Regions from separate parts of the Arthrobacter sp. lap29 genome, predicted to be linked through region 4. Evidence: predicted binding sites of a transcription regulator. Region 4 holds the regulator's gene; each other region holds the start of a gene.
The links. Region 4 encodes LexA, which represses DNA repair genes until DNA is damaged. Its sites were predicted from a motif close to TCGAACANNTGTTCGA; they were not measured.

Region 1: the regulator LexA is predicted to act here: its motif matches at 5,321-5,336, upstream of RY113_RS12170 (DUF222 domain-containing protein).
Region 2: the regulator LexA is predicted to act here: its motif matches at 4,765-4,780, upstream of uvrA (excinuclease ABC subunit UvrA).
Region 3: the regulator LexA is predicted to act here: its motif matches at 3,149-3,164, upstream of RY113_RS00495 (LexA family transcriptional regulator).

What each region holds. Positions count from the first base shown of each region.
Region 1 is NZ_JAUCEK010000006.1:174,156-181,483, reverse strand. It holds gene RY113_RS12195 (alpha/beta hydrolase) at 1-516, shown strand, start outside; gene RY113_RS12190 (RNA-binding S4 domain-containing protein) at 659-889, opposite strand; gene RY113_RS12185 (HAAS signaling domain-containing protein) at 985-1,617, opposite strand; gene RY113_RS12180 (PadR family transcriptional regulator) at 1,614-1,961, opposite strand; gene RY113_RS12175 (beta-propeller fold lactonase family protein) at 2,063-3,250, shown strand; gene RY113_RS12170 (DUF222 domain-containing protein) at 3,296-5,278, opposite strand; gene RY113_RS12165 (glycine--tRNA ligase) at 5,638-7,023, shown strand; gene RY113_RS12160 (GNAT family N-acetyltransferase) at 7,026-7,328, shown strand, end outside.
Region 2 is NZ_JAUCEK010000002.1:461,023-468,350, reverse strand. It holds gene RY113_RS05225 (1-acyl-sn-glycerol-3-phosphate acyltransferase) at 159-827, opposite strand; gene RY113_RS05220 (HAD hydrolase-like protein) at 814-1,629, opposite strand; gene uvrA (excinuclease ABC subunit UvrA) at 1,710-4,643, opposite strand; gene RY113_RS05210 (GntR family transcriptional regulator) at 4,833-5,207, opposite strand; gene RY113_RS05205 (ABC transporter ATP-binding protein) at 5,213-7,150, opposite strand; gene RY113_RS05200 (ABC transporter ATP-binding protein) at 7,147-7,328, opposite strand, start outside.
Region 3 is NZ_JAUCEK010000001.1:103,723-111,050, reverse strand. It holds gene RY113_RS00515 (PadR family transcriptional regulator) at 1-214, opposite strand, end outside; gene RY113_RS00510 (CatB-related O-acetyltransferase) at 338-991, opposite strand; gene RY113_RS00505 (DUF4166 domain-containing protein) at 1,079-1,777, opposite strand; gene RY113_RS00500 (SRPBCC family protein) at 1,786-2,532, opposite strand; gene RY113_RS00495 (LexA family transcriptional regulator) at 2,726-3,127, opposite strand; gene RY113_RS00490 (MFS transporter) at 3,255-4,466, shown strand; gene RY113_RS00485 (hypothetical protein) at 4,829-5,047, shown strand; gene RY113_RS00480 (AarF/ABC1/UbiB kinase family protein) at 5,078-5,968, shown strand; gene RY113_RS00475 (AAA family ATPase) at 6,193-6,687, shown strand; gene RY113_RS00470 (ferritin-like fold-containing protein) at 6,824-7,328, opposite strand, start outside.
Region 4 is NZ_JAUCEK010000006.1:42,151-49,478, reverse strand. It holds gene hflX (GTPase HflX) at 1-410, shown strand, start outside; gene RY113_RS11560 (ATP-dependent DNA helicase) at 403-2,430, shown strand; gene lexA (transcriptional repressor LexA) at 2,488-3,231, opposite strand; gene RY113_RS11550 (LysM peptidoglycan-binding domain-containing protein) at 3,511-3,990, shown strand; gene RY113_RS11545 (histidinol-phosphate transaminase) at 4,113-5,210, shown strand; gene hisB (imidazoleglycerol-phosphate dehydratase HisB) at 5,452-6,078, shown strand; gene hisH (imidazole glycerol phosphate synthase subunit HisH) at 6,075-6,755, shown strand; gene RY113_RS11530 (hypothetical protein) at 6,755-6,904, shown strand; gene priA (bifunctional 1-(5-phosphoribosyl)-5-((5-phosphoribosylamino)methylideneamino)imidazole-4-carboxamide isomerase/phosphoribosylanthranilate isomerase PriA) at 7,019-7,328, shown strand, end outside.

The sequences.
Region 1 (7,328 bases), 130 kb from region 4:
CCGCCCGACTTCACCATTGCCTCGGTGAGGGCCCCGCTGGCAGCCGGGCCGGGATACGCATGGTTCCCGTTGCGCAACGATCTGAGTTATTCGGTGAGCGCTGTGACGGAGTCCGCGGCCGCCGTCGAACTGTGGCTTGATGCGGTGCGTGAGCAGCACACCTCGGTGAGCTTGTTGGGCTTCTCGCAGGGGATGTGCATGGCAACGTCCTTGCTGCGCCACCGGCCGGCGGATTATGCCGCCGTGGTGGGACTCTCCGGATTTGTGGTTGATGCGGAGGGCGATCCGTTCTTTGACGATGCCGCCGTGGCAGCGCGCAAACCGGAGATTTTCTGGGGCCGCGATCAGGCTGACCCGGTGATCCCCGAGAGCGCCATCGAGGCCACGAACACCTGGATGCATGGGCACGCAAAGCTCACTAAAGTCCTGTATTCGGGCATGTATCACGGCATCAATGCCCAGGAGATTGCGCATGTGGGCGAATTCCTGCAGTACAAGGTCCTGAATCCGTCCTAGGCGCTGAGCGTCACATAGGAGTTCCGCCAAGCACGACGGCGGGCACCCTACTGGGGTGCCCGCCGTTTGCGCGTGCGGTGGATCCATTAGTCAACGGATCGGTTGATCGCAGGATTCCTCTGCAACCGGATCCGTGCGGAATCTAGCCGCCCGCGGTGATGCGGACGCTTTCTCCGTTCACGGTGACAGTGTCACCATGGTGGAGCTGGCGGCCGCGGCGGTCGTCAATCTCACCGTTGACCTTGACCAGGCCGTTCTTGATGAGCTCGGTGGCCTCCACACCGTCTTCAACCAGGCTGGCAAGCTTGAGCAGCTGGCCCAGGCGGATCATGTCGTCGCGGATGGGGATGTCAATGATCTCGTGTGCACTCATGGGTTAATTGTGCCGCATCTCTAGGCGGTTCGGTGACGTGATGTCCCCGGGGATGTGCGCGGGGATGATTCGGGCCTTGCTTATTCGGGCGTGCCTTATGGTTGTTTGCCGCCGCGGCGCAAGCCGACCATCAACAAATACACTGCGACGATAATTGGGAGGCACATCATGGCCACCCCAGCGATCAAGCCCATACCGGGCAATACAGGGTTCGACATGGTGGCTTCGGCAGTATCTTCCCGCACGGACACGGGCGCAACCCAGAAGGGCATGAAGGTCGCGTAGAAGGCGCCGAGCATCCCGCCGGGGAAGAGCAACGTTCCCATGATTTTTTCCCAGAGTTTCCACCGTGTCCCCATCCACAATCCGGCCAATCCGAACAGGTAGCCGATTCCGGCAAGGAAGACGCCAAAGGGGAGCAGGATGACTGTCGCAACCACCCAGAGAGTTGAGGATTGGTAGTTCTGTGGCGCCGTAGGCGGGGCTATCGGCTGCTGGAGGACCGGCGGGGGAGTGTCCGCAAGGTAACCGGTGAGCACATCATCGGGGCTGCCCAGAGACGCGATTACCTCGGCCGTCGATTGGGAACCTCGTGCCATTGCTTCGGCAATGTGCTCGCGCACACCGAACAGGATTTCCTCCGATTGATCGGCGGGCAGGTGGGTAAGCCGGGCTTCGAGAGCAGCCAGGTAGTTGCCGACTTCCGGACTGTCGGTGGCGTGTTTCATGGTGTTCCTCCGGTTGATGAGTCGAGTGTGTCGGAGACGGCGGTGCTGAAGGTCTCCCAGATGCTGGCAAAGGCAGTGAGCGATTCCTGGCCAGTGGCTGTCAGCGTGTAGTAGCGCCGTGGTGCGCCTTGGGCGGATTCACGCCAGCTGGTTTCCACCAGTCCGTTGCGGCGCAGCCGTGCCAACAGGGGATAGAGCGTTCCTTCGCTGGTGAGCAGCCCCCGGCGCTGGAGGCCGTTGGCAATGTCTAAGCCGTACATTTCCCCGCGGCCGATCAAAGCAAGTACGCAATACTCCAAAACCCCCTTGCGAAGATTGGTGCTGACAGTGTCATTGAGTACCATGCAATGCACAGTACCTTGTGATGTTGAGTCATGCAACCACATATTTGGGTGGGCGGGATACCGTGGATGAAACGTACCTTTTACCGTCTGAGGAGCCCTCCATGACAGCAGTCCCATCACTTCTTGTCAGCGGCTATACCGAGGCAGGCTCCGGAACAGGACCGGGGATTGCTCGCTATGAGCTGCTGGCCGACGGTGTTGTGGGGGAGCGTCAGGCGGAAGCAGTAGCTGTGACAAACCCATCCTTCATGGCGCGCTCCGTCATGACCCACTCCGTCGTGGACCAGTCTGTCGTGGGCCACTCCGTGATGGGCAACGGCAAAGGCATGGTGATCGCTGTTGAGGAACTGCCACATGGCAACGTCGTGGCCCTGGACATGCAGACCTTGGAAGTTTTGGGCAGGGCTTCCAGCGGTGGCGCCGATAGCTGCCACGTAGCCATCGTTGACGATGCTGCATGGATAGCGAACTACTCATCAGGAACTGCCGCCGTGGTGCCCCTTGCCGGCCTGTTGGATGGAACAGCGGCCGAAGTTCCAGAACTCCTTTCCCACCCCGGCAGGGGTCCGGTGTCCGGGCGGCAGGGAGAATCGCACGCCCACCAGGTTACAGCCACTGCATGGGGAACCGTCTTGGTAAGTGATCTTGGTGCCGACAGGGTGGATGAATATTCGGCCAGTTCCCGGGTGCGGATAGTATCTGCTGAACTTCCGCCGGGCACGGGACCACGCCATGTTGCGCTCCGGGGGGACTATCTGCTGGTTGCCGGTGAGTTGGACGGGCACCTTCACGTGTTGCAGCGGGCCCTTCTCGCACGCTCTGGTGATGCGCCTGTGCCAACGGCGGAGCAGGGCGAGGATGGGCATTCTTGGCGCTGGCTGTTCAGGGTGCCACTGGCCGAATCGGCCGCAGAGATTGCGGCTTCCACGGAGTTTTTCCCGTCCCACATTGAGCTCTCAGCCGATGGTAAGTTGCTCTATGCCGCGGTACGGGGACCCAACACAATAGTGGTGTTGGACGTGACTGGCCTGCCGGCCAACCCGGACATAAGGAGCATTGCAAGGCCTCCTGAGTTCCTGCGCCAAGTCTCCAGCGGAGGCAGATGGCCACGGCACTTCGCTGTGGTGAGAGCCGGCCAAGGTAATCACAAGCTCTATGTGGCCAACCAGCATTCCGACCAGATAGCCGTCTTTGTCCTTGACGAGCGAGGTCTTCCAGAGGCGGGTCCGGTGCAGATGGTGAACTTTGCCAGCCCCGCCTGCGTTGTGCCGGTTGTGCCGATCCTCTAAGCGATGGTGCCGATCCTCTAAATTCCAGACTCGCCGCGGGTGGGGCTAGGCATCATTGCTTCGAGGAGTTCTGCTGCGCGTTAGCGAGTGGGCGATGATCTTTTTGAGCCATGTTGGATAGTGCGGCACAGGGGGATCGTTGTTCAGGGGTGGCTGATAGGTGCCGCTGGGCATGATCCAGCCAATTCTGCCGTCCGGGTTCACTTTGGGTGTCCAGCCACGCACTTTCAAGCCGTTCCTCTCGGGCTCATTGATGGAGCGCCGGCGCCCATGCCGGTCTTTGTCATCCTTAAGATGCTTCATGATGTGGTGGCGTTTGCAGGCCGGGCGTACATTGGCCAGGGTGGAGGCTCCTCCGAATTCAAAGGCCCGTAGATGGTCCAACTCGGTGTCCATGACGGGGTTGGGGCAGTTTGGTATGTAACAGCCGCCTGCCAGGGCCTGGAGAACCACCTTTTCTGCGGCTCTTAGGGTGTATCGCTGTGGTTCCAGCGGCAGCGGTGCTCCCGTAATGGGATCGGTCAAAACTCGCAGGAACGTTGAGGCGTTTTTTAGTAGTTTTCTGGCGATCTCTTCTGGAATTGGCCCTCCTTCACGTCCCGCCAGTTCAGCCGGTTCATCCGTGAGGCCCAGCAATCCCAGGAAGGGAACCGTTACCAACACCAGGGCCTCCGGCAGTGGTGGATCAACCAGGCTTCTTGACCGTGCCAGATCATGCAACTGCTGAAGATAAACGGCCTCGTGCTCACGATAAGTGGCCAGAGGGCCCGAAGTGCCAGTTTTCTGCGTATTCGGTTCCTGGGTTGCCGTAGTGCCAACTCCATGGCTACCGGCAGTACTCGGTTCCTGGCTAGAGCCGGTGTTAGCCCGGCGGGTACCTGGCGCGCCCGCAGTATCCGCGGTACCCGCCGCACCCGGAGTCCCCGCGGTACCTGCCGCGCCCGGAGTCCCCGCTGCACCTACAGTGGCTGTGTTGGTTGTGGTGTTGTTGCTGGGTAGCTCTTGGCCGAGTAAGAGAAGGGTGGCAACATCGGCCCTGAGCTGCTCGAGGGTTCTATATTCCCGGCAATCCTGGCCGGTCCCGGGTTGGTTTGTCCCTGGTTGGTTTGTCCCTGGTTGGTTTGTCCCGGGTTGGGTGGTTCCGGTTTGGTTTGTTCCGGTGTTGCCGGCGGTGGCTTGGTCCGCGACCCGTTGTGCTGCTGCGGCGTCGGACTTGATGGTGCGGGCCAGACTGGTGCAGCGCGTGTAAATGGCGCTGGCACTAATGGTTGGCAGGTGGAGGGTCAGCCAGGACATGCCGTCCTTGCCGGCATCACATTTGATATTGCGCTTGGCAAAGGCTTCTTTGGTACGGGTGCTGATGGTTTCCGGATGCATCTTTTCCCTGGCCCTTCGGGCCTTACCAAGGAAAGATGCCGCCGTGGTGTTTTCGGAGAGCACCAGCAGCCGGGCCTCTAGCATGGCCTTATCCTCGGCTGTGGTGCTGGCTGTTTCTTGAAGAGTCAGGATTTCGTCGTTGATGATGGTGGCGTGACGCCACGAGAGGATTCCGGCTTCCAGAGCCTCCAGTACCTCTGGATGCTCCTGTACCAAGACCGTGCTGTGATGCTCCAAAGCTGCGGCTGTTGGTTCCGGGATCCCCAGCGTCAAAGCCATTTCTGTAGCCGCAGAGGAAGCTGCAACGCCGTTCTGCCACCGATCCAATTGGAGCAGTTGGGCCTCAACGGCTGATGCCCCAGATATCCGCGCTACCAGCCTTGCCTTACATCCGGCAACGGCATCTTCAAGACGCTTGATTAGGCTCAGGGCTTCCATCCCCGAGTTGTAGACGCACTGTGCCACCGACAGCTGCGTTATGGGCAGTGGGAAGGGTACTGGATACTCAGGGCGTCCCTGCAGTCCGTAAAGCTCTGGACTGTCAGACCCAAAGGGTTCAATGGAAGGAAGAGTAATTGCAGCGAGGATCGAGGCCACATCCTGTGTGGCTTCAGCGCCCCGGTCCCCGGGGAAGTCCTCCCGAATACTCATATCTTCAGGATAAGTCCAAAGTAATCAAAACGCAATAGTTACCCGAAGAAAAATTCTATAAATATTTCTCCAAGGAAGGAGGTCAAGCGCACAACGCCACACTGAAAAGGGCTGATGGGGCACGTGAAGAGGCGCCGAGAGTCTGGCCCCGGGCACCCAGCCAAGCACCCGCTCCAGCCAGACCCCGCTCCAGCCAGACCCCCGCTCCAGCTGAGGGCCGCCGTCGTCCATCAGGGCAGCGCAAACCAAGGGGGATGTGTGGCGCAGTGAGCAAAATTGCTCCCAACCGGGCCCCCACCGGTAATGTGGAGCGCGGGACGGACCGCACCCAGCGGCCTCGTAAGTATTAGGAGTAATAAGTGGCGCCTCAGTCCAAGCTAGACCAGGTTATTTCACTCGCGAAACGTCGCGGCTTTGTTTTTCAGGCCGGTGAGATTTACGGCGGTTCGCGGTCGGCCTGGGATTATGGCCCTCTCGGCGTTGAGCTGAAGGAAAACATCAAGCGTGAATGGTGGCAGTCGTTTGTGCGCGGCCGCGAGGACATGGTGGGACTGGATTCCTCCATCATCTTGCCCAAGGCCGTGTGGGAAGCCTCCGGGCATGTTGCCACGTTCACAGACCCCCTCGTTGAATGCACCCAGTGCCACAAGCGTCACCGTCAGGACCACCTCATCGAGGCGTTCGCGGCGAAGAAGAAGCGCCAGCCCGAAAACGGGATGGAAGAGATTGTGTGCCCGGATTGCGGCACCAAGGGCCAGTTCACCGAACCGCAGCTGTTCTCCGGCCTGATGAAGACGTTCCTGGGGCCCGTGGAGAGCGACGCCGGCATGGCCTACATGCGCCCGGAAACCGCCCAGGGCATCTTTGTGAACTTCAACAACGTGCTGACCACCAGCCGCAAGAAGCCCCCGTTCGGCATTGGCCAGATCGGCAAGGCGTTCCGCAACGAGATCACGCCCGGAAACTTCATTTTCCGCACGCGAGAGTTCGAACAGATGGAAATTGAGTTCTTTGTGCCCGGCGAAGACGCCGATAAGTGGTTCAAGGAATGGGTTGAGCTGTGCTGGGACTGGTTCATCGATTTGGGCATCGACCCGGAGAACATGCGCCGCTTTGACGTGCCCGACGACGAGCGCGCCCACTACTCCGCCGGCACCATCGACTTTGAGTACAACTTCGGCTTCCAAGGTTCCAAGTGGGGTGAGCTCATGGGCGTTGCCAACCGCACCGACTATGACTTGGGCTCACACACCAAGGGCTCCGGCACGGATCTGAGCTACTTCAACCAGGCCACGGGCGAGCGCTTCACCCCCTACGTAATCGAGCCCTCCTTCGGCCTGACCCGCTCCATGATGGCGTTCCTGGTGGATGCCTACGTGGAGGACGAGGCCCCCAACGCCAAGGGTGGCGTGGACAAGCGCACCGTGCTGAAGCTGGACCCGCGCTTGGCCCCCGTCAAGGCCGCTGTCCTGCCGCTCTCCCGCAACGAGGAGCTTTCACCGAAGGCCAAGGAACTCGCCAACACGCTGCGCAAGCACTGGAACATCGAGTTCGACGACGCCGGCGCCATCGGCCGCCGTTACCGCCGCCAGGACGAGATCGGCACCCCGTTCTGCATCACTGTTGACTTCGAGACCCTCGAGGACAACGCCGTGACCATCCGTGAGCGCGACACCATGAGCCAGGAGCGAGTACCCCTGGACCAGGTCCAGGCATACCTGGCAACACGCCTCCTGGGTGCCTAAGCATGGCTGAACTAAGTTACCGGCCGTGGCAAGACGGCGATGACCTGACCCTTCTGGAGATCTGGGGAGACGCCGATTCCGCCCCAGCCGGTGCGTTCCGTGCCGCGCTGGTACCGGCGCAGGATGCCAATCCGTGGCGGCGCACCATCGTTGCTACGGACCAGGGCATTCCGGTCGCGGCCGCGGTGGTCTATTCCACCAAGCTGCACCCCTCACGCCTCTGGGCTTATGTTGAGGTTGCCAAGGATCACCGGCGCGCAGGCGTTGGCGCCACCTTGGTCACCATGTTGCGCCGCGAAGCTGAC
Region 2 (7,328 bases), on a different contig from region 4:
GGGCCCCACCACGAGCGTGCGAGCGGTGGGAGCAGGCTGGGTGGGCCCGCAGACGCGAGGGCCCCACCACGAGCGTGCGAGCGGTGGGAGCAGGCTGGGTGGGCCCGCAGACGCGAGGGCCCCACCACGAGCGTGCGAGCGGTGGGAGCGTCTGGGGACTATTCGATGCTGGGGCTCTGGTTGTACTTGGGGCTGCGTTCTTGGCTAGTCAGTTCAGCAATGGCGTCCATGATGGTGTCGGTTACCAGGCGGCGCGCCGGAAGGGAATGGTCCGGCCCGGTCTTCTCAAAGTACAGCGGTTTGCCGAACCGCAGCGTGAACCGTGCGGGCCGGAAGCCTTTGCTGCCGGCGGGTTGCAGTTTTTCGGTGCCGATAATCCCTACGGGCACCACGGGGGCACCTGTGGTGAGAGCCAGCCAGCCCACACCGGTTCGGCCGCGGTACAAAATGCCGTCACGTGAGCGGGTGCCCTCGGGGTAGATGCCCACACCTTCATTGCGACCCAGGATTTCCAGAAGTGTTTTGAGCGCCTGCACGCTCGCAGCTTGTTCCCCGCGTTCCACAGGGATGGAATTCACTGACTCGAAGAAGGACTTCATGAGTTTGCCCTTGACGCCCTTGCCCGTGAAATATTCAGCCTTGGCGAAGAAAGATACGGGACGCGGGGTCAGTGCCTGCACAATGACCGAGTCGAAGAAGGAGAGGTGGTTGGGTGCCACAATGAAAGGCCCGTCCTTGGGCACATTGTCCAGGCCTTCAACCGTGGGGCGGCACAGGGTGGCGATGGTGCCGCGCGTCAGAAGACGGGTTGCGTCATACAGCGCCATGGCCGGCCTCCTTGGCTGCATTTGTGCCGGACAGTTGGGCGGCTAGTTCCTCTGCGGAATGTACGACGGCGGCAACTCCTGCCGCTTCCAGCTCGCCTTCAGCGGCAAACCCCCAGGCGACGCCAATGCAGTTAATGCCGTTACTGCTGGCACCGTGCACGTCCTGGTGCCTGTCCCCCACCATGATGGCGTCCACAACAGCGCTGGTATTCAAGTCAGTGCCGGTATTCAAGTCTGTGCCGGGGATGGCATCCAGCGCAGCGAAAGTGGCGCTGTCCGCCAGCGCTGCGGCAATGATTTCTGCCTTGCCCGCCCGGTAGTCGGGGTCTCCCGGCCTCAGGTTTTCGTCACTATGGGACCCGCGGATGATGTGAAAATATGTGTCGAGTCCGTGGAGGGCCAGCAGTTCCTTGGCCAGCGGCTCGGGTTTTTGCGTGGCTACGGCGAGGTAGACGCCAGCGTCTTTTAGTTGCGCCAGAAGGTTCTCGATGCCCGCATACACCACGGACATGGCCATACCGTGTTCCATGTACCAACCGCGGTAGACGGCAATGACCTCGTCAACGTGCTCGTGAGGAACACCCAGAAAATTGATGAGCCCGTCAGCAAGTTTGGGCCCGATCATCGACTTGAGCACGTCGGGGCCAGGAACCGGCAACCCCTTTGCTGCCAGAGCATATTCCAAGCCGCCGGTGATGCCTCCTGCGGGGTCCACAAGGGTTCCGTCAAGGTCAAAGAGGACCACCGAGGGCAGGCGTTGACGTTGGATGACCATATTTATGGCAGGGGTTACTGTACTCACGTCCATAGTTTCTCACGACCCCACCCCGCAGGGCCGCATCCATGCACCTGCGGGCATATCTTCAGGTGCGGGCGCCCGCCTTAGAGAACTTCGCGCAGGAAGGTTGCCGTGTAACTGGTCTCACTCTTGGCAACCTTTTCAGGGCTGCCCGTGGCCACCACCTTGCCGCCACCGGTGCCGCCGTCGGGGCCCAGATCCACAATCCAGTCAGCGCTTTTAATAACATCCAAGTTGTGTTCAATGACAATGACGGTGTTGCCCTTGTCCACCAGCCCCTGCAGCACGAGCAAGAGTTTGCGGATGTCCTCAAAGTGCAGGCCAGTGGTGGGCTCGTCCAGCACATAAATACTGCGCCCGTTGGAGCGCTTCTGCAACTCTGCCGCCAGCTTCACTCGCTGCGCTTCACCGCCGGAAAGCGTAGTGGAGGCCTGCCCCAGCCGCACATAACCCAGGCCGACGTCGACCAGGGTACGCAGGTGCCGGGCGATGGGCGTGAATGCGGCAAAGAACTCTGCACCCTCCTCGATGGGCATGTTCAGCACATCGGCAATGGACTTGCCCTTGTAGTGCACCTCGAGAGTTTCGCGGTTGTAGCGGGCGCCGTGGCACACTTCGCAAGGAACGTACACATCCGGCAGGAAGTTCATTTCAATCTTCAACGTGCCGTCACCCGTGCAGGCCTCGCAGCGCCCGCCTTTGACGTTGAAGGAGAACCGGCCGGGCTGGTAGCCGCGCATCTTGGATTCGTTGGTCTCAGCGAAAAGCTTGCGAATGTTATCAAATACGCCTGTGTAAGTGGCAGGGTTGGAGCGCGGCGTGCGCCCGATGGGGCTCTGGTCAACATGGACCACCTTATCGAGGTGTTCCAGGCCATCGATGCGCAGGTGCCGCCCGGCAACCTGCTTGGCGCCGTTGAGCTTGGTGGCCAGCACCTTGTACAGGATCTCGTTGACCAGCGTTGACTTGCCGGAGCCACTGACACCGGTGACAGCCGTCAGCACACCCAGCGGGAACTTCACATCAATGTTGAGCAGGTTGTTCTCCCGTGCACCCACCACGGCAAGTTCCCGTGATTTGTCATACTTGCGCCGCTTGGCGGGCAAGGCAATGGACTTGCGCCCAGACAGGTAGTCACCGGTCAGGGAGCGGGTGTTCGCGAGAAGATCGGGCAGGGACCCTGAATGCACCACTTCGCCACCGTGCTCACCGGCGCCGGGGCCAATGTCCACGATCCAGTCGGCTTCCTTGATGGTGTCCTCATCGTGTTCCACAACAATGAGCGTATTCCCGAGGTCGCGCAACCTGGTGAGCGTTTCAATGAGGCGGCGGTTATCGCGCTGGTGCAGTCCAATGGAGGGCTCATCCAAAACGTAGAGCACACCCACCAGTCCGGAGCCGATCTGGGTGGCTAGGCGGATGCGCTGGGCTTCGCCGCCGGAGAGGGTGGCTGAGGCGCGTTCCAGGTTCAGGTATTCCAAACCCACATCCAGCAGGAACTTCAGCCGGGCCTGGATTTCCTTCAGCACCTGGCTGGCGATCTGCGCTTCGCGACCAGTCAAGACCAGGTTGGAGAGGAAGTCAAAGCAGTCGCGCATGGACAGGGCGCAGACTTCGGCAATGTTCTTCTCGTTGATCAGCACAGAGAGGGAAGCCGGGTTAAGGCGCGCACCACCGCAGGCAGGGCACGGGATTTGGCGCATGTACTCTTCGTAGCGGTCACGGGCCGAATCCGATTCGGTCTCCATGTGTTTGCGCTGAATATACTGGACGGCACCTTCAAAGCCGGTGCTGTATTTGCGTTCGCGGCCAAAGCGGTTCTTGTACTGAACCACCACCTTGTGGTCCTTGCCGTACAGGATGGCTGTGCGTGAGGCGGTATCGAGCTTGTTCCACGGGGTCTCCATCTTGAAATCCAGCTCCGTGGCCAGACCTTCAAGGAGTCTGTTCCAGTATTCGGTGGTGGCAGTACCCAGCGACCACGGCGCAATGGCGCCTTCGCGCAAGGACAGGAACGGGTTGGGAACCACCAGTTCCTCGTCCACCTCCAGCTTGGTACCAATACCGCTACACGCGCTGCAGGCACCAAAGGGGTTGTTGAAGGAGAAGGATCGTGGTTCAATCTCGTCGATGGCCAGCGGGTGTTCGTTGGGGCAGGCCAGGTTCTCGGAGAAGGAACGGATCCGTCCGGCGTCGCCTTCCTCTAGATCCACAAGTTCCACCAAGACCCGGCCGTCAGCCAGCCCCAGCGCAGTTTCCACAGAGTCCGTGAGGCGCTGCTGGATGCCATCCTTAACCACCAGACGGTCCACTACCACCTCAATGGTGTGTTTGAAGGTCTTCTTCAGTTTGGGCGGCTCGCTGAGCTGAATTTGCTCACCGTCCACCTTGGCCCGGGAGTATCCCTTGGCGGTGAGCTCCCGGAACAACTCCACGAACTCGCCCTTGCGGTCCCGCACCACGGGGGCCAGAACCTGAAAGCGGGTGCCTTCTGCCATCTCAAGGAGTTGGTCAACAATCTGCTGCGGTGTCTGCTTCGCAATGGGTTCCCCACAGACGGGGCAGTGCGGGGTACCCACACGCGCCCAGAGCAGACGCATGTAGTCATAGATCTCGGTAATGGTGCCCACGGTGGACCGCGGGTTTTTCGAGGTGGACTTTTGGTCAATGGACACGGCCGGGGAAAGGCCTTCAATGAAGTCAACATCGGGTTTATCCACCTGCCCCAGGAACTGCCGGGCATAGGCTGAAAGTGACTCAACGTAGCGGCGCTGACCTTCAGCAAAAATGGTGTCGAAAGCCAGTGAGGATTTACCCGAACCGGAAAGGCCCGTGAAGACGATCATGGCGTCGCGGGGCAGATCCACGTCAATGTTGCGCAGGTTGTTCTCCCTGGCGCCTTTCACGATCAGGCGCGAGAGATCCGGCCGCTTGGGCGCAGCTACCTTAGCTGGGCCGCCAGGGGCTTCAGTACTTACAGGGGTTACTGGGGTTTCTGGGGTTACAGACTGGGCCATTGTTTCCTTCACATCACTGGCTGCCACACCGTCAGCGGCCGCCTCTCACGCTTGGCCGTCCGCAGTGCGCTCACAACAGGGCCGCGAGTCCGGCGCACGTTGCTTTCACTCATTAGTATAATCGAAAGTTCGTTCGAACGCGCGCCCGGGTCCGGCCCGGTTTCCGCCCGCTTCGAGAGTTTTGGTGGGCTAGCTGCGCTCCAGGGCAGCCGTGACAATACGCAGCGCCTTGGCGTGAGAGACGCCCAGCTCACGCACGACGGCGGCGAAGGCCTCCGCGGCTTCCGCCACCTGGGCGGCAATCTTGTCCCCGCCGGAGGCGATGGCTGTGCCACTGCGTCCAGCCGTGAGAACAATGCCGGCCTGCTCAAGTTCTCGGTAGGCACGGGCCACGGTGTTCGCTGCTACACCCAGATCTGTTGCCAGTGCCCGCACCGAGGGGAGCTTGGTCCCAACCGCGAGGTCACCCGAGGACGCCAGGTCCAGAATCCGGAGCCGAACCTGTTCAAAGGGCGGCACCGTCGATTCCGTATCCAGGCGCCACCGGTGCATCAAAATATCCATGGAATTCACGTCTGACTCACCTCTTCGACCAACGGTTCACCAAATTGGCTCATGTATAGATCGTAGTAGAATCCTTGGCCCGCCAAAAGCTGTTCATGGCTGCCTTGTTCAATGATTTCTCCGTGGTTCATGACCAAGATCAGATCCGCGTCGCGAATCGTGGAGAGCCGGTGGGCAATGACAAAACTCGTCCGGTTGGCGCGAAGCCTGTTCATGGCTTGGCGGATCATGACCTCGGTGCGGGTATCAACCGAGCTCGTGGCCTCGTCCAGAATCAAAATTCCCGGATTGGCGATCCAGGCACGGGCTATGGTCATGAGCTGGCGTTGACCCTGACTGAGCCCACCGCCATCGTCGGTCAACACCGTGTCATAGCCATCGGGCAAAGATCGCACAAAATGGTCAACATGGGTGGCCTCGGCAGCTTCCTGGATCTCTGCGTCAGTGGCGTCGAGCTTGCCGTAGGCCAGGTTGTCCCTGATGGTTCCGCCAAACAGCCACGCGTCTTGCAAGACCATGCCGAATTGGCTGCGCAGGTCATCGCGCGTCAAGTGGGCGGTGTTGACCCCGTCCACGGTGATAGCGCCTGAATCAATTTCATAGAAACGCATGAGCAGGTTCACCAGCGTGGTTTTTCCAGCACCTGTGGGACCCACTATTGCCACAGTCTCGCCCGGCTCAGCCACCAGGGAAAGATCCTTAATCAAGGGCTCCTGCGGGTTGTAGGCGAAGTTGACATGCTCGAAGACGACGCGGCCGGCTGCGTTGCCGAGCTTGGCGGCCGGGCTGTGGTCCGGGCGTTGCTCCTTCGCATCCAGCAGCTCAAAGACGCGTTCGGCAGAGGCCACCCCGGATTGTAGGAGGTTGATCATGCTGGCAAGTTGGGCCATGGGCTGACTGAACTGGCGTGAGTACTGGATGAATGCCTGAACACTGCCAATGGTCAGCGTTCCCTGAGCAACCTGAATACCGCCAAGCACGGCCACCACCACATAGTTCAGGTTGGCCACAAAGTTGGTGCTGGGCATGATGATTCCGGAAATGAACTGCGCCTTGGCGCTGGACTCGTAGAGGTAGTCATTAGTAACCCGGAACTTTTCAATCGCCGCTTCCTGCTGGCCGAAGGCCTTGACAATCTCGTGGCCGGTAAACATCTCCTCAACGTGGCCGTTCAAATCGCCCGTACTTTTCCACTGTGCGGCGAACTGTACCTGCGAGCGCTTGGCGATCACCACGGTCAGGATGGCGATGATGGGCACCGTCAGTAAGGAGATGCCGGCCAGGATCGGGGAGATGGAGAACATCATGCCCAGTACCCCAAAGACCGTCAGGACGGCTATGAGGATCTGGGTCAGCGTCTGGTTGAGGGTTTGGGCGAAGTTGTCAATGTCATTGGTGACGCGGGAGAGCACGTCTCCTCGGGATTCTTGTTGGAAGTGTGACATGGGGAGGCGGTCCAGCTTGTCCTCGATGTCTCGCCGGAGACGGTACATGGCACGTTGGACAATGCCCGTGGTCATGTAGCCCTGGGACCAATTGAAGAAGAACGCCGCTACGTAGAGGGAGAGGACAACCATGAGAATGGCGCCGAGTGCGGCTAGGTCCATGCCTTGTCCTGGGACAACGTTCATGGCGCTGAGCATGTCAGCTAGTTGCCCTTGTCCGCTGGCCCGTAGTTGCTCCACAGCTTGGGCCTTGGTGGTGCCGGCCGGAAATTGTTGGAGCATCTTGCCCACAACGCCGTCAAAGATGATGTCTGTTGCGTTGCCTAGGATCTTCGGCGCCACCACTGAGAGGGCAACTGAGATGGCGGCCAACAGCAAGACAAAGGCGATGCGCATCTTATCTGGTGCCATGAGGCCCAGAATTCTTTTCAGGCTGGGCCCGAAGGACAGTGCTTTTTGTGGAGGGCCGCCACCGCGGCCGCCTCGCATCATGCTCATGCCGGGGTCTCCTGTTCTTGTGCGTCCTCAGCGTTGATCTGGGAGGTGACGATCTCTTGGTAGGTGGGGCAGGAGAGCAGGAGTTCTTCGTGAGTACCCTGCCCCACCAGCTTTCCTTCATCGAGCACCAGGATGTTATCCGCGTCCTTGACGGTGCCCACCCGTTGGGCAACCACTA
Region 3 (7,328 bases), on a different contig from region 4:
GATCGTAATAGCGGCGAGCCCGGCCATCAACTATTTCGTCGCCAGCGCGGCGCACAAGCCCGTCCCGCTCCAGACGCTCCAGCGAGGCGTAGAGGGTTGTCACCCGCAGCGACACTGCGCCATCCGTCAAGCTCTCTACGTCACGCAGCACGGCGTAGCCATGTGCACGCCCGCCCGCAAGGGAGGTGAGTATCCAAAACGTATTCTCATTCATGAACACCAATATACCCGTTATGGGAATATCCCGGTAGGGGAAGTAATAACGTGCAGCCTCAGGGTATCGAGGTGAGGCAAAGCCTTCCAGTGGCCCCCATCAAAAGGCTGTGGCCTGGCCTGATCAGCTGTCGCTCGATGCCGCTATAGCGCTGAGTGCGGCTACTGATCCGTCCGCAATGGCACGGAGGTTCTCAGTAATTTTCGGTAGTGGCCAGTTCCACCAGGCAAGCTCAACGAGGGTTCGGATGTCCTCTTCTTGGTACCTGCGCCTGATAAGCGCGGCCGGGTTTCCTCCTACAATTGCGTAGTCAGGCACGTCCTTAGTAACAACAGCTTCTGTGGAAATCACGGCGCCATGGCCGATCCGCACCCCTGGCATGATCGTTGCGTTCGCGCCGATCCAGACATCGTTGCCAACTATTGTGTCCCCACGGGAGGGTAGATCTGTGATCAGATCACGGTGTTCGCCCCACGCCCCGCCCATGATGGGGAACGGATAGGTGGATACTCCGTTCATGCGGTGGTTCGCACCATTCATGACGAACGTGGTGCCGGAGGCAATGGCGCAGAACTTCCCGATCACCAGCTTCTCTGGACCGTAGTGATGGGTGACGTTTCTGGTCTCAAATTCAGCGGAATGCAGAGGATCGTCATAGTAGCTGTACTCCCCAACCTCAATCAGTGGGTTCTGAATCAGCGGTTTGAGGAAAACCACTCGGTCCTGCCCCGCGATTGGATGGATCTGCATGGGGTCAGGAGCGCCAACGGTAGACATCCCGTTAGCTTAGCCCGCTGGGCTGATCTACCCATCTGGGAGCCAAGAAGAATCTGATGACAGGACCGGCCCACAAGGGGACATGATTTACTCGCGGACTTCTTCCCGTACCGGTTTGAGATGGCTAGGCACCGCTTTTCCCACCATGGCCGGGAATTCGCAGCTGAACTCGCCCTTATATCCGAACAGGAAACCAAAGTAGGGGTTGCGTACCTGCATCTGGACGGTGAACACCCCACGTGCCTCGTCATAACCTTCGTAGAGGTCCGCCGTGCCGGTGCCAATCCGCGGAAAGTTGAAGGCCACGGGGCCCTCATAAAAACGCTGGCCAGTGGTTTGCAGGTGCAGGGAGCCATCATCAAGAACTTTCAGGACAAGATCCGTGGCTAGATGCTGGTGAGTGCCGAGATAGTCCACAATGGTTCCACGCTCTTTGCTGTACACCATGGTGGCGTCAAAGCGGCGCTTCTTCGCCTTCTCTGCCCTGGCGCTGGGCATGTCCAAGGTCCGGACAAAGGTCACGGTGGGACGGCCAAAACCATCAACGTAAGGATAGTTCTCCACCGTGAACGGGATGTTATTTCCGTGGTCAGGGAACAAGATGTTGCGGAAGGCACCCAACCGCAGAAATGGTACCGTCCACCAGGCACCGCGCCGCACCTGCGTGAAGACTCCCGTCCCCACGCAGCCATAGCCGGCTTCAACACCCACACCGAAGCGCTTTTGCATCATGGGGTGCAGCCGTTGAAAGTCTTCGCCCAAGGCAGTTTCAAAAATTGATGCCATGAGCTTTCCTATCCCTGCCGGCCGGTCCCGGTATTTGATTGTTCGGGTTCTTGTAAGTCTGCGAGAGCAGCAGGGGCACGTGCTGCCTGTTCATCAGGTGCGCGGCGCAGGCAACGCCCAGCCCGCGGGACGGACCAATGCCTTGGAAACAGAAGAGCGGCAACGGCAGCCCCGGCACCCAGCGCTCCCAAGCCCGCTTCTTGCTTCTGCACTGCCCGGACCAACAAGCCGGCGCCGGCAAGTACCCCGCCTGCACGGACACCCGCGTCAAGGAACCAGCGGTTGCGGGCAGTGCGCGGATCCAGATCCGTCTCGGCCCACAGCCGGAGGCGGTCAAAGCTGATGGCCGTAGCCCAGCCGAGCGCCGGACGGATGAGACGCACATCCACGGCTTTCCCGACGAGGCCCATCCCGGGCCTGTAGTTGTAGCCGGTGACGAAGCGGAGCCCGCAGCTGGTGGGGATGTAGCGCCAGTAGCCTGAACCCGGGCCGATGGGTGAAAGCGAGTCGGCAGTGTCAAACTTCAGCACCGATGTGGCTTGGCCATCCGCACGGTGCCGGTGGCCGAGGGAGGTCCCCGTACCTCTGATCGCATGGAAGGGCAGCAGGAATTCGTAGCGGAACCGGACCTGTCCCTGCTCGCCCTGGTCGAGGGGAATGATGCGGGAGAACCGCAGGTCCCAGCGCGGATGTTTCTCCGGGTTCTGACTCAGCTCCCACACACGCTCCATGGAGGCCCGGATATGCGCTTCCACGTACAGTGGTTTCCCGGGTTTCCCCAGTTTCCCGACTTTTTGCTCTCGCCCCAGAGTTCTCCCCATCAAGCCATCTTATGGGCCCAGCGAATGAGCCCAGGCAACGGCAGGCATCGAACGCAGTTACTCCATCTCATGCCTGTAGCCCTTCCCTTCTCCGATTGCCAACCCAGGCCTGCCGCCCTAGCTGCGCCTAGACGTGGTGCAGGCACCGGGTGACAACGCCCCACACGGCAGCCTCGCCAGTCAGGAAAAGCACCTCCGCAGCAGCCGGGGACGGAGCAGTGGCGGGCGCGGTGAGCAAGGAGGTCACGCCGTCGTGCATGGAAAGGCGGCGGATGAGCAATTCACCCTCCACAACCACCACCACCACGGAGCCGTCACGCGGGGTGAGCGCCCGGTCCACGATAATCTCATCGCCGCTGGCAATGCCGGCACCGGCCATGGAATCGCCAGCCACACGCATGAGGAATGTGCTGGTGCGGTCACGAATCAGGTGGCGGTTGAGGTCGATCCCGCCGTCGAAGTAGTCGCGGGCGGGCGAGGCGAAGCCTGTGGGTTCGGCGCTCTGATGTCTGGGTGCGGGCACGTCCATACCAAACACAACACCACCGCCTAGAACAAAGATTCGAAACATAAGCGTATCACTGCTCAGGCAGGACCGTTTGGTGCTGCGGGGTGCGCGTTCTACGGTTGGAGTTGTGAATGTTGCAAGCACTGTCATGCCATGGGACGGCCACCGGCGGGGCAGCACCGGGTACCGCCGGGTACTGGCCGCGCTGGCATGTGCCGGGGTGGCGACATTCGCTCAACTGTATTCATTGCAGGGCCTGCTGCCCCTTGTTTCACGGGATCTAGGAGTCACAGCGGCGCAGGCCTCGCTCACGGTTTCCATGGCAACGATCGGGCTGGCCGTGGCCGTCCTGCCGTGGTCCTTCGCCGCCGATCACTGGGGCCGGATCCGCACCATGGGCTTTGCCGTTATTCTGGCCACTGTGTTTGGCCTGCTGGTCCCGGCGGCCCCGAACTTTGAAATCCTGCTCCTCCTGCGAGCGCTGGAAGGCGCAGCCCTGGGCGGCATACCGGCCCTGGCCATCGCGTATCTGACGGAGGAAGTCAGCCGCTCCAACGCTGCTGCCGCCGCCGGGGCCTACGTTGCCGGGACAACGCTGGGCGGGCTTTTTGGCCGCCTGCTGGCAGGGCCCGTCGCCGACCTCGCCGGCTGGCGGATAGGCACTCTTGCCGTCTCCCTCTGTGCAGCGGCCGCCGCCGTGGCGTTTCTGCTGTTGGCACCCAAGCCCAGGGGGTTTGTGCCGTCCCCGAGGGAAGGGTTTGGCTCCGTGCTGGGCAAGCTCCTGCCACAATTACGCAGCACTTCACTGTTGGCGCTCTACGCCCAGGCATTCCTGCTGATGGGCTCCTTTGTCAGCGTGTACAACTACTTGGGGTTCCGGCTCGAAGCGCCTCCGTACTTGTTCCCGGCGTCGGCCGTGGCGCTACTGTTTCTGGCGTACCTGGCCGGGACGGTGTCCTCGCGCATGGTGGCCGGCGTGGCCGCCCGCTGGGGCCGGCGGGCCGTGCTCTTGGTATCCGCCGGGGTCATGGCCGCCGGATTGGCCATGACGTTGGCGGCCCCGATCCCCGTCATTCTGGTGGGGCTGGTCCTCTTCACGGCCGGGTTCTTTGGTGCCCACAGCATCGCCTCGGGGTGGACTGGCGCCTTGGCGCTCATGGGCGGGGCGCAGGCCTCATCGCTGTACAACCTGAGCTACTACGCCGGCTCCAGCGTGGTGGGTTGGAGCGCGGGGTTGGTTTTCCAGCAGTTCGGCTGGACCGCGATGGCCGGCGCCTTGGCAGTACTGATCGCCCTCGCCGTAGTTGCCGCGGTGACGCTGCTGCCGCGGTCTGCCGGGCGGGCGGGCGGCACCCGCTAGGCGCTTGGGGCTGCCGGCGCCACTAGGCGCTAGGCGCGGGCGGAGCCGTGGCTGATGGCCGCCCTGGATGTATTGCTGATCGTGCTGCTGAGCATTGCCGCGGTCCTGTTTTTAGCGTTGCAGTCATGGCTGGCCGTCACTGTGGTCCGGCGCGTGGTGGACCGGCACCGATACCAACACCACCGGGCTGGATGTCTCACCCCTGGTGGCGCTGCTTCTGCTGGTCCTGGCCGTGTGCTGAATTTTTGCCTTGGGTGTGGCTGTGCTCGTGTTCATCGAGGCGGCGTTCACCACCGGCACATTGCCATCCCTCGCGCATTTTTTCACTGGCGCGAAGGCACGACGGCGGCGCACCCGGCGGTATGGGCGAGGTCATCTCCATCGCGGTGCGGCACGGGCTCGGTTCACGGCTGCGCGGCTTCGGCCGGGACGACGGGTTCGGTCAGGAGGCGAAAACGGCCCGGGCCCTGCGCCATGCCTTGGACGAAGCAGGGGTCACGTTCGTCAAGCTTGGTCAGATGCTCTCCACCCGGCGTGACTTTTTGCCGGAAGCGTTCATCAAGGAACTAGAACTGTTGTAAAGTGACGCCTCCCCTGCCCCGTGGGAATTCATTGAACCAGCCATTGAAAAGAGTCTGGGCCAGCCACTGCCGGCGGTCATCTCCTACGTGAACCCGGTGCCGCTGGCCGCAGCCTCGGTCGCACAGGTGCACCAGGCCACCTTGCTGGACGGGTCCGACGTCGTGCTTAAAGCCCAACGCCCCAACGCCCTGGATCAGGTCACCCTGGACACGGACATCATCTTGCGCCTGGCCCGCTGGCTGAACACCACCACGCCGTGGGGCAAGTCGCTGGGTGTGCTGGCACTGGCCCGTGGCTTTGCCGATTCGCTCGAGGAGGAGCTCGATTACCGGATCGAGCTGAATAACATGCGCAGCATTGAGGCGTCGCTGGCACACTCGGGCAAGTTCTCCGTCACTGTCCCGCACGCCTGTCATCAGCTCTCCAGCGAGCGGCTGCTGGTCATGGAACAGCTGCCAGGGAGCCCCGTGAGTTCCGCCGGCACACTACTAACTGAGATCTCCGGCGGCGAGCGCACGGCCCTGGCGCAGACCCTACTGGGCGCCACGCTGGAGCAGATCATTTCCGACGGCGTCTTCCACGCAGACTTACACCCCGGCAACATTTTCATCACCCCCGAAGGCACACTGGGGCTGTTGGACTTCGGCTCCGTGGGCAGGCTGGACCCAGCCACACAGACCGCTCTGGGCATGATGCTCTACGCCATTGATAAGCACAACGCCGCCGGGGCCACGGACGCCGTGATCGAACTCCTGGACCGGCCCGAGAACCTGGATGAGCGTGCGCGTCTTGAACGACCCCTGCGACCGCTGCTTCCTCACCGGCCTGTTCCAGCAGCTCATTGTTGCAGTGCTGGCAGGATCCGCAGTGCTGGGCGCCATCTTGCTGATAACCCACAACGGCGGGCCTGCCCTCACTGAGGGCATCAACCTTTACGGTTTCTTCGGCTTCGTCCTACTGTTCCGCGGGTTTGTGCTGGGCATGCGCGCCCTCATGCTCGTCTTCAAGAGCACGTCGGACGAATAACGCAAAGCTGCCCGGCGGCAGAACCAGCCCGGCGGCGAGCTGGCTGCGGCAGTACCAGCCCGGCGGCGAGCTGGCTGCGGTAGGCGCCATCCGCCGTCGAACGTGCTTGGATTGAGTCATGTCCACACTCATTGTGCTGCGCGGTAATTCCGGCTCGGGCAAGAGCACCGTGGCCCGCGCGCTGCAACGGGATCTGGGCGCGGTGTGGATTGAACAGGATTATCTCAGGCGCACCGTACTGGGTGAAAGTGGCAACTATTCGCCGCTGAGCGTGGAGTTGTTGGAGCAGTCGGCAGCGCTGGCGCTGGCACACGGGCGCACTGTCATTGTGGAGGGCATGCTGAACCCGCGAAAATACAGCTGCGTCCTGCACCGCCTGTGCGGCGGACATTCTGGCCGATGCCTGTTTTACGCCTGGGACCTGAGCCTGGCTGAGACGCTGCACCGGCACGCCACACGCCCGGGGAAGCAAATGGACTTCGGGGAGAAACAGATGCGCAGCTGGTACCGGGGCTGGGATCCGCTCGAGGGAATCGCCGAACGGCGCATCACAGCGGAGGAAAGTGCGTTGGAGACCGTGGCGCGCATTGAGCGCGACGTCCTCCAGGAGTGAGATTTGGCGATGGGAGCCATGGAAGCGCTGAAATATGTGCTGCGCACAATCGATCCGTGAGATAAGGCTGCTTTGGGACGTCAAAGCGACCTTTTCTCACGGATCGATTCACGGGGACACGCGTAGAGCCGCGAAGCTACGCGGTCAGGCCCAGCTGGCTCATCCGCCTGGAGTGGTTGCGGGTCAGCGTACTCAAAATGGTGGCAATGTCGGCCGCGGCCTGCTCTTGCGTGGCATCAGCTCGCAACCCCATCAAGAAGCTGTGCTTGGCGCCGATCCGCTGTACCTGCGTCAGAGCCTCCCCCACCAGGCGGCGCCCCCACAACGCCAGACGGGAGGACAACCGGGGGTCCTGGGCCAGCATCTTCTTCAACAAGGTGGTCAGTTCCTGCAACTGCTCATCGCTGGTGCGCACCTTGGCTACGGCCTCACGGGTGGACTCATCCAGACGCTCGGCTATAGCCGCGTAAAACTCTTCCGTGATGGCCTCCACCACATAGGCCTTCATCAAGGATTCATGCCAGTCCGCGGGCCGGGTCCGTTCGTGAAAAGAATCAACCATGCGCTGATAAGGAGCCATGGCCAGTTCCGGGTCCATGCCCATTTCCACCAGCCGGGCGCACATGGCCTCATAGTGGCCA
Region 4 (7,328 bases):
TGGATGCCTCGCACCCTGACCCGGAAGGACAAATTTCTGCCGTACGTTCGGTCTTTGCCGAGGTAGGCGCGCTGCAAATACCTGAAATCATTGTCTTGAACAAGGTGGACATCGCCGATCCCTTTGTGGTCGAGCGGCTCATCCAGCGTGAATCCCGTACCGTGGTGGTCTCAGCCCGTACTGGCCAGGGCATGGATGAACTGCTCCAAGCCATCGAAGAAGGTATTCCGCACCCCAGCGTCTTAGTGACCTTGTTGATCCCCTATGACCGTGGTGATGTACTCAATAAGCTCCATCGCAGCGATGCAGAGATCATCAGCTTGGAACACGGAGAGCATGGCACTTTGGCCCACGCCCGTGTCAGGGAAGACTTGGCAGCTGAGGTTGAGCCGTTTGTCCAGCATGCCTGAAAGTGAACTTTCGCAGCAGGCTCTGGAATTACTGGATCGTGCCGTTGCTGCCATGGGCGGACAGCGCCGTGATGGGCAGCATGAAATGGTCCGCCGGGTAGTTGCTGCCTTGGAGAGCGGGGACCACCTTTTGGTTCAGGCGGGCACAGGCACCGGAAAGTCCCTGGCCTACCTGATTCCGCTGATAGTCAATGCGCTCACCAGCGAGAAGCCAGCCGTCATTGCAACAGCCACTCTGGCCCTTCAAGCACAGATTGTGGGCCGTGACGTGCCCCGGCTGCTCGCTGCTTTGGCGCCAGTATTGCCGCGCCCCATTGACGTGGCTCTCGTTAAAGGCCGCAGCAATTATGTGTGCAAGCAAAAGCTGGCTGGAGGCTTCCCCACAGAAGATACGGGGGAAGGCGCCCTGTTCAGCCTGGGGGAGGACACCAGTGTGGCGCACCTGCCCGGTGCTACTTCCGGGCCCACCTCACAGCTGGGTAAGGAAGTGGTCAGGCTGCGTGACTGGGCGCAGGAGACTGACACAGGGGATCGGGATGAGCTTGTCCCTGGCGTGACGGACAAAGCATGGCGGCAAGTCTCTGTTACCTCCATGGAATGCCTCGGCGCGCAAAAGTGCCCCCTTGCCACCGAATGTTTCTCTGAGCTGGCCCGTGCCCGCGGCGCCCAGGCAGACATTGTTGTCACCAACCACGCCATGCTGGCCATTAGCGCCTTCGAAGGTATAGCAGTGCTTCCTGACTATGACGTTGTGGTGGTGGACGAGGCCCATGAGCTCCAAGATCGGGTGACGGGGGCTGTTACGGGGCAACTATCTGTCCAGATGGTTTCCGCAGCGGCATCAAGCACGCGAAAGCACACGGCGGTTTCCGTGGATGCCTTGCATGCCAGCGCGGCCGCTCTGGACCTAGCTTTGGCGGGGACCCCTGAAGGGCTCTTTCCCAACGGCCTCAATGAACAGCAGTCCCAGGCGGTGGAACAGTTACGCGACAGCGTCCGGGCAGCCCTCTCCGACTCCAAACCTGAGGGCAATGCGGCGGTTGACAGTGGCCGTTCCATTGCTCGTTCACGGCTCAATCTGATCTTTGATCTGTGTGAGCGTTTGCTGGATGCCACCAATGCAAGGGAAGTGGTGTGGGCATCCCGGCCAGGGTCTTTCACCCCCGGGAAGGGCTACCAAAAGGCCGATGAAAGTGAGCCTGCGGTGCTCAATATTGCGCCGTTGAGCGTGGCCATGAAATTGCGGGAAGGACTCTTCGCTGACCGGACGGTAGTGCTCACCTCAGCTACCCTTGCCATTGGAGAGTCTTTTCAAGCCACCGCTGGCGGACTGGGATTGTTGGGTCCTAGCGCACCCGCGTGGACGGGGGCCGATGTTGGATCTCCCTTTGACTACCCCAAGCAGGGCATGCTCTATGTTGCCGCTCATCTGAAAAAGCCGGGCTTTGGCATGTCGGAGGAGCAGCTGGATGAATTGGAAGCACTGATTTCTGCCGCCGGTGGGGGAACCTTGGCATTGTTCTCCTCACGGCGTGCGGCGGAAGATGCAGCTGAGAAGCTCCGCAAGAAGTTGAAGGTGAAGATCCTGTGTCAGGGGGATTCCTCCATGTCGGGGCTCATCAAGGAATTCGCGGATGAACCCGACACCTGCCTCTTTGGCACCATGTCCCTTTGGCAAGGGGTTGATGTTCAGGGCACCTCGTGCCGGCTCGTTGTGATTGACAGGATTCCCTTCCCCCGCCCTGATGATCCGTTGGTGACCGCCCGGGCGCGTGCAGTGGCGCAAAGTGGTGGGGATGGATTCATTGCCATTTCAGCCACCCATGCCGCAGTGAGGTTGGCGCAGGGGGTGGGGCGCCTGATCCGCTCTAGTGATGACCGGGGTGTGGTTGCTGTTCTTGACTCGCGGCTGGCCAATGCCGGTTACGGAGGCTTCCTGCGAGCCGCCCTGCCGCCATTCTGGTCTACGAAAGACCGTACCGTGGCGCTTGGTGCGCTGAAACGGCTTTCCGGAAAGTAGTGCCGCCAACACAAAAGCGCCCCGTCTAGCGGGGCGCTTTTGTGTAGGCAGCTGCTGTTACAGGCTGCGAAGTACCGAGACAACCTTGCCCATGATGGTGGCATGATCGCCAAGAATGGGTTCATAGCGGGTGTTTTGCGGAAGAAGCCAAGTATGGCCGTCGCGTTGCCTAAACGTTTTCACAGTGGCTTCGTCCTCCAGCAAGGCTGCCACGATGTCTCCGTTGTTGGCCGTGGGCTGCTGCCGAACCACAACCCAATCGCCGTCACAAATTGCGGCGTCGATCATGGAATCACCCTGGACCTTGAGCATGAAGAGTTCGCCGCTGCCCACAATCTGCCGCGGCAGAGGCATGATGTCATCCACCGCCTGATCGGCCAGGATGGGCCCGCCTGCCGCAATACGTCCCACAAGGGGTACGAACGCGGTGTCGGAGGAGGAGCTCAGCTCAGCAAAGTTCAATCCATTCGAACTGCGCAACGCCGACGGGGAGCTTACCCCTTCAATCTCAACCGTGCCGCTGTCCAGCACCAGCGGAATCAGAACTTCCATGGCGCGGGGGCGCTTGGGATCGCGGCGCAAATAGCCGTGGCGTTCGAGCTGAGTCAGTTGGTGCGTAACGCTGGACAAGCTAGCCAGGCCAACGGAATCACCAATCTCACGCATCGACGGCGGGTACCCTTTGTCTGCAATACACCGCTGTATGCACTCAAGAATCTTCTTCTGCCGCACGGTGAGGCCCTTCATGCCGGCCCGGCTGGGGGCTTGAGGAATGCGGTGCGGCGGGTCTGGAAGCGTCATGGTTCCGTCGGTCCTTTCGTGGCTGCCCTGAACAATGTCAGTGCCTGCTGGTGGACTGCATCATGCGGCCAATCCTTGTTCTTCCGAGTTTAAGCCACCAAGAGGCGAATTTCAAACATTTGTTCTATTTACTCTTGGCAAGTGTCGTCTATAGATGCTAAAACTGTACTAGAAGGAAATTAGAACATACGTTCTATCGAAGATGTTGAGTGTGGAATTTCGATCCGATGGGTGTGCTTGGCCACGGGATCCGGATTCACGGTGAAAGGACCACAAGTCATGAATGCAGCGCTTATCTCCCACGCATCCTTTGGCGTTTCCACAGCAGGGGTTAGCGCCCGTGCGGCCCGCATTGACCAGACAGTTGGAGCGGGGCGCACCGGTGCCATCACCGCTTCCCATTCCAGGGGTGCCTCCGATGCTGCAGGAAGGCTAGCGCTGACCAGGCGCGGGCGTCTGGTGTTCTTAGGGATTCCAGCCATTGTCAGCGCCGCCCTACTACTGTTTTTGGCGCTGGCCATCATGGCGGGCTCTCTGGCGGGACCGGCGAATGCTGCAACGGAGTCGCAGCCGGTGAACCTTGCAGATTATGCCGTTGCGGTAACCGTCTTACAAGGTGACAGCCTCTGGAGTATTGCGGCCGCCGCAGATCCGGGCCGTGATGCACGCCATGTGGTCAGGGAGATCGTTGCCCTCAACGACTTGGGAAGCGGGATACTTCACGCCGGGCAGCGACTGTACGTCCCCATTCCCAAATAGCCCTCCGTACCAATAGGTCCGCAGGCCAAGAGCGCTCCTCCACAGCCGGGTAAGGTCTTGGCAGGTGTCCGCATTGTGTCGCCGTTTCGAACTTTCTCACGGCCACCAAATATGCTGGGGGAATGGACCAGTTTGAACGCCTCCGTCAATTGCCGCTTCGTGACGATCTGCGAGGCCTGCGCCCTTACGGGGCTCCTCAGCTAAATGTTCCCGTTCTGCTGAACGTCAATGAAAACACCCATGGCGTTCCCACGGATGCAAAAGAGGCCATCTTGGCAGCCGTTGCGCAGGAGCTTGACGGCCTCAACCGCTACCCGGATAGGGAATTCACGGTGCTTCGTCAGGAATTGGCGGCATATCTGGGTCATGGTCTGACGGAGGAGAATCTCTGGGCGGCCAACGGTTCCAATGAAGTTCTTCAACAACTGTTGCAGGCCTTCGGTGGCCCCGGCCGAACGGCCATGGGTTTCCCTCCCACCTATTCCATGTACCCGCTGCTCGCCAGTGGCACAGGGACTGGCTACGTGGCAGGTGTCCGTGAGGATGACTTCACCCTCACCGCGGAATCTGCGGCGGAGCAGGTGCGCCGCAACGGCCCCAACATCGTCTTCCTGTGTTCGCCCAACAACCCTACGGGAACGGCTCTTGGGCAAGATGTGGTCGAGGCGGTCTACCAGGCAGGGGAGGAATCTCAGGCCATCATCATTGTTGACGAGGCGTACGCCGAATTCGCCCAGACGGGAACCCCTAGCGCACTGAATCTTCTCAAGGGCCGTCCTCGACTAGTCGTCTCACGCACTATGAGCAAGGCCTTCGCCTTGGCCGGTGCCAGACTTGGCTACTTGGCCGGCGCCCCTGAGGTAACCGACGCGCTTCGCCTGGTCCGCTTGCCCTACCACCTCTCGGCCATCACCCAGGCAACTGCTGTGGCTGCTCTGCGGAACTCCACCTCTTTGCTGGCTAACGTGGAGCAGATCAAGGTCCAACGTGACCGGATTGTGCAGGAATTAAAGGAATTGGGACTCACCCCGGCCCCCTCAGATTCGAACTTTGTTTTCTTCGGTGGTCTAGAGAATCCCCATGAAGCGTGGCAGGCGTTGTTGAATGACGGTGTGCTCATCCGCGATGTTGGAATCCCCGGGCACCTGCGCGTCACCGCCGGCACGGAAGCGGAAACTACTGCATTCCTCACCGGGTTGCGTACCTTCCTAGCTCGCTAGTGTTCCCTGTAGTGTCCGGCCTTGGACTAAGTTCATCATTTGCGCCGCGGTTCATGAGTTCCACCGGACCCGGGTAATTGGGTCAAACTGACCTAGCCAATAAGTTCGCCAGTGGGGAACTGGTTGGGCATAACAGTGCCTTCCCTTCTAAGCTGGTATCAATACACCCCGTTTCGTTTGAGCGCCCCACCCTGCCCGGTATCTGCTGGTCGGGGCGCATAGTACACAAAGGACTGCCGCAATGACTGAGAACAGCCCGAAACCCGGCCAGGGACGTACGGCCCGACTGGAGCGTGCCACGAGCGAGTCCAGCGTCATGGTGGAAATTAACCTCGACGGGACAGGCGTGTCAAACATTGACACCTCTGTGCCCTTCTATGACCACATGCTCACGGCGCTGTCTAAGCACTCCTTGATTGACATGAACATCAAGGCCACGGGTGACACCCACATCGATGCCCACCACACCGTGGAAGATGTTGCCATCTCCTTGGGCGAGGTTCTCAAGGTAGCCCTGGGCAACAAGGCCGGCATCCGCCGTTTCGGTGAGGCAACCATTCCGTTGGATGAGGCATTGGCCAACGCCGTGGTAGATGTTTCAGGCCGTCCGTACCTGGTGCACAGTGGCGAACCTGCCGGTCAGGAATACCACCTGATTGGTGGTCACTTCACCGGGTCGCTGACACGGCACGTGTTTGAAGCCATCACCTTACACGCGCAAATCTGCCTGCATATGACGGTCATCGCCGGCCGAGATCCGCACCACATTGTTGAGGCCCAGTTCAAGGCCTTCGCCCGGGCTCTGCGCTCAGCCGTCGAAGCCGATCCCCGCGTCACTGGAATCCCATCCACGAAGGGTCTTTTGTGAGCTCTGGAGCTAACGAGACAGCAGTAAATAGTAAGCCCACGGTCACAGTTCTGGACTACGGTTCCGGCAACGTCCGCTCCGCAGTCCGGGCGTTGGAACGCGCCGGCGCCGTTGTCACACTCAGTGCAAAGGCCGACGACGTGCTGCATGCCGATGGCCTGGTGGTCCCCGGCGTTGGTGCCTTCGCCTCCGTGATGGATGAGCTCAAAGCCGTGGACGCGCTGCGCATGATCGGGCGCCGGGTTGCTGGGGGCCGGGCGGTGCTGGGTATCTGCGTGGGCATGCAAGTGCTTTTTGATGCCGGTGTAGAACATGGTGTGCACCGGGAAGGAATGGGGGAGTGGCCTGGAACTGTGGAACTGCTCCCTGCCCCTGTGGTTCCACACATGGGCTGGAACACCGTCACCGCAGCTCCGGGCTCCATGCTCTTTGAAGGTGTGGATTCGGAACGCTTCTACTTTGTCCACTCCTACGGTGTGCAAAAGTGGGATTTTGAGGTTCTCCAGCCCAAAATGCGTCCGCCCATGGTGACCTGGTCAGAGCACGGCGCACCATTCATTGCCGCCATTGAAAATGGCCCGCTGTGCGCCACACAATTCCACCCGGAAAAATCCGGTGACGCTGGAGCGCGCTTGCTGCGCAACTGGGTCCAGTCATTGACCAAGGCGGCACGCTGATGTATTCGCTGTTACTGATGGCCCTGGCAGGCGTGCTGATTGGTGGAGCCTATACGTTCTACCAGCAGAAAACCGCCCGCTGGATTCCCGTCTGTTTTGCCGCACTTGCCGTCATGTCCCTGATAGCGGCATACCTCTTTACCCAATAGGACACAGCTCTACCCACTGGGGCCTAGTTCTACCCATTTGGCACCAGCGCCACTGCTGGCACCTGCTCCATTGATTCCCTGAAAATCTCTTGAACTAACAACGTTGAGGAACCCATGACCACCCCCATTTTGGAATTGTTGCCTGCCGTGGATGTTGCTGACGGACAGGCCGTCCGCCTGGTACAAGGCGAAGCTGGTTCGGAAACCGGATACGGTTCGCCCCTGGAAGCTGCCCTGAAGTGGCAAAACGACGGCGCGGAGTGGGTCCACTTGGTTGACTTGGACGCCGCCTTCGGCCGTGGCTCGAACGTGGAATTGCTGCGTGAGATGGTGGCAAGCCTGTCTGTCAAGGTTGAGCTCTCGGGCGGAATCCGCGACGATGCGTCCTTGGAAGGTGCCCTCGAATTGGGTGTTGGCCGGGTCA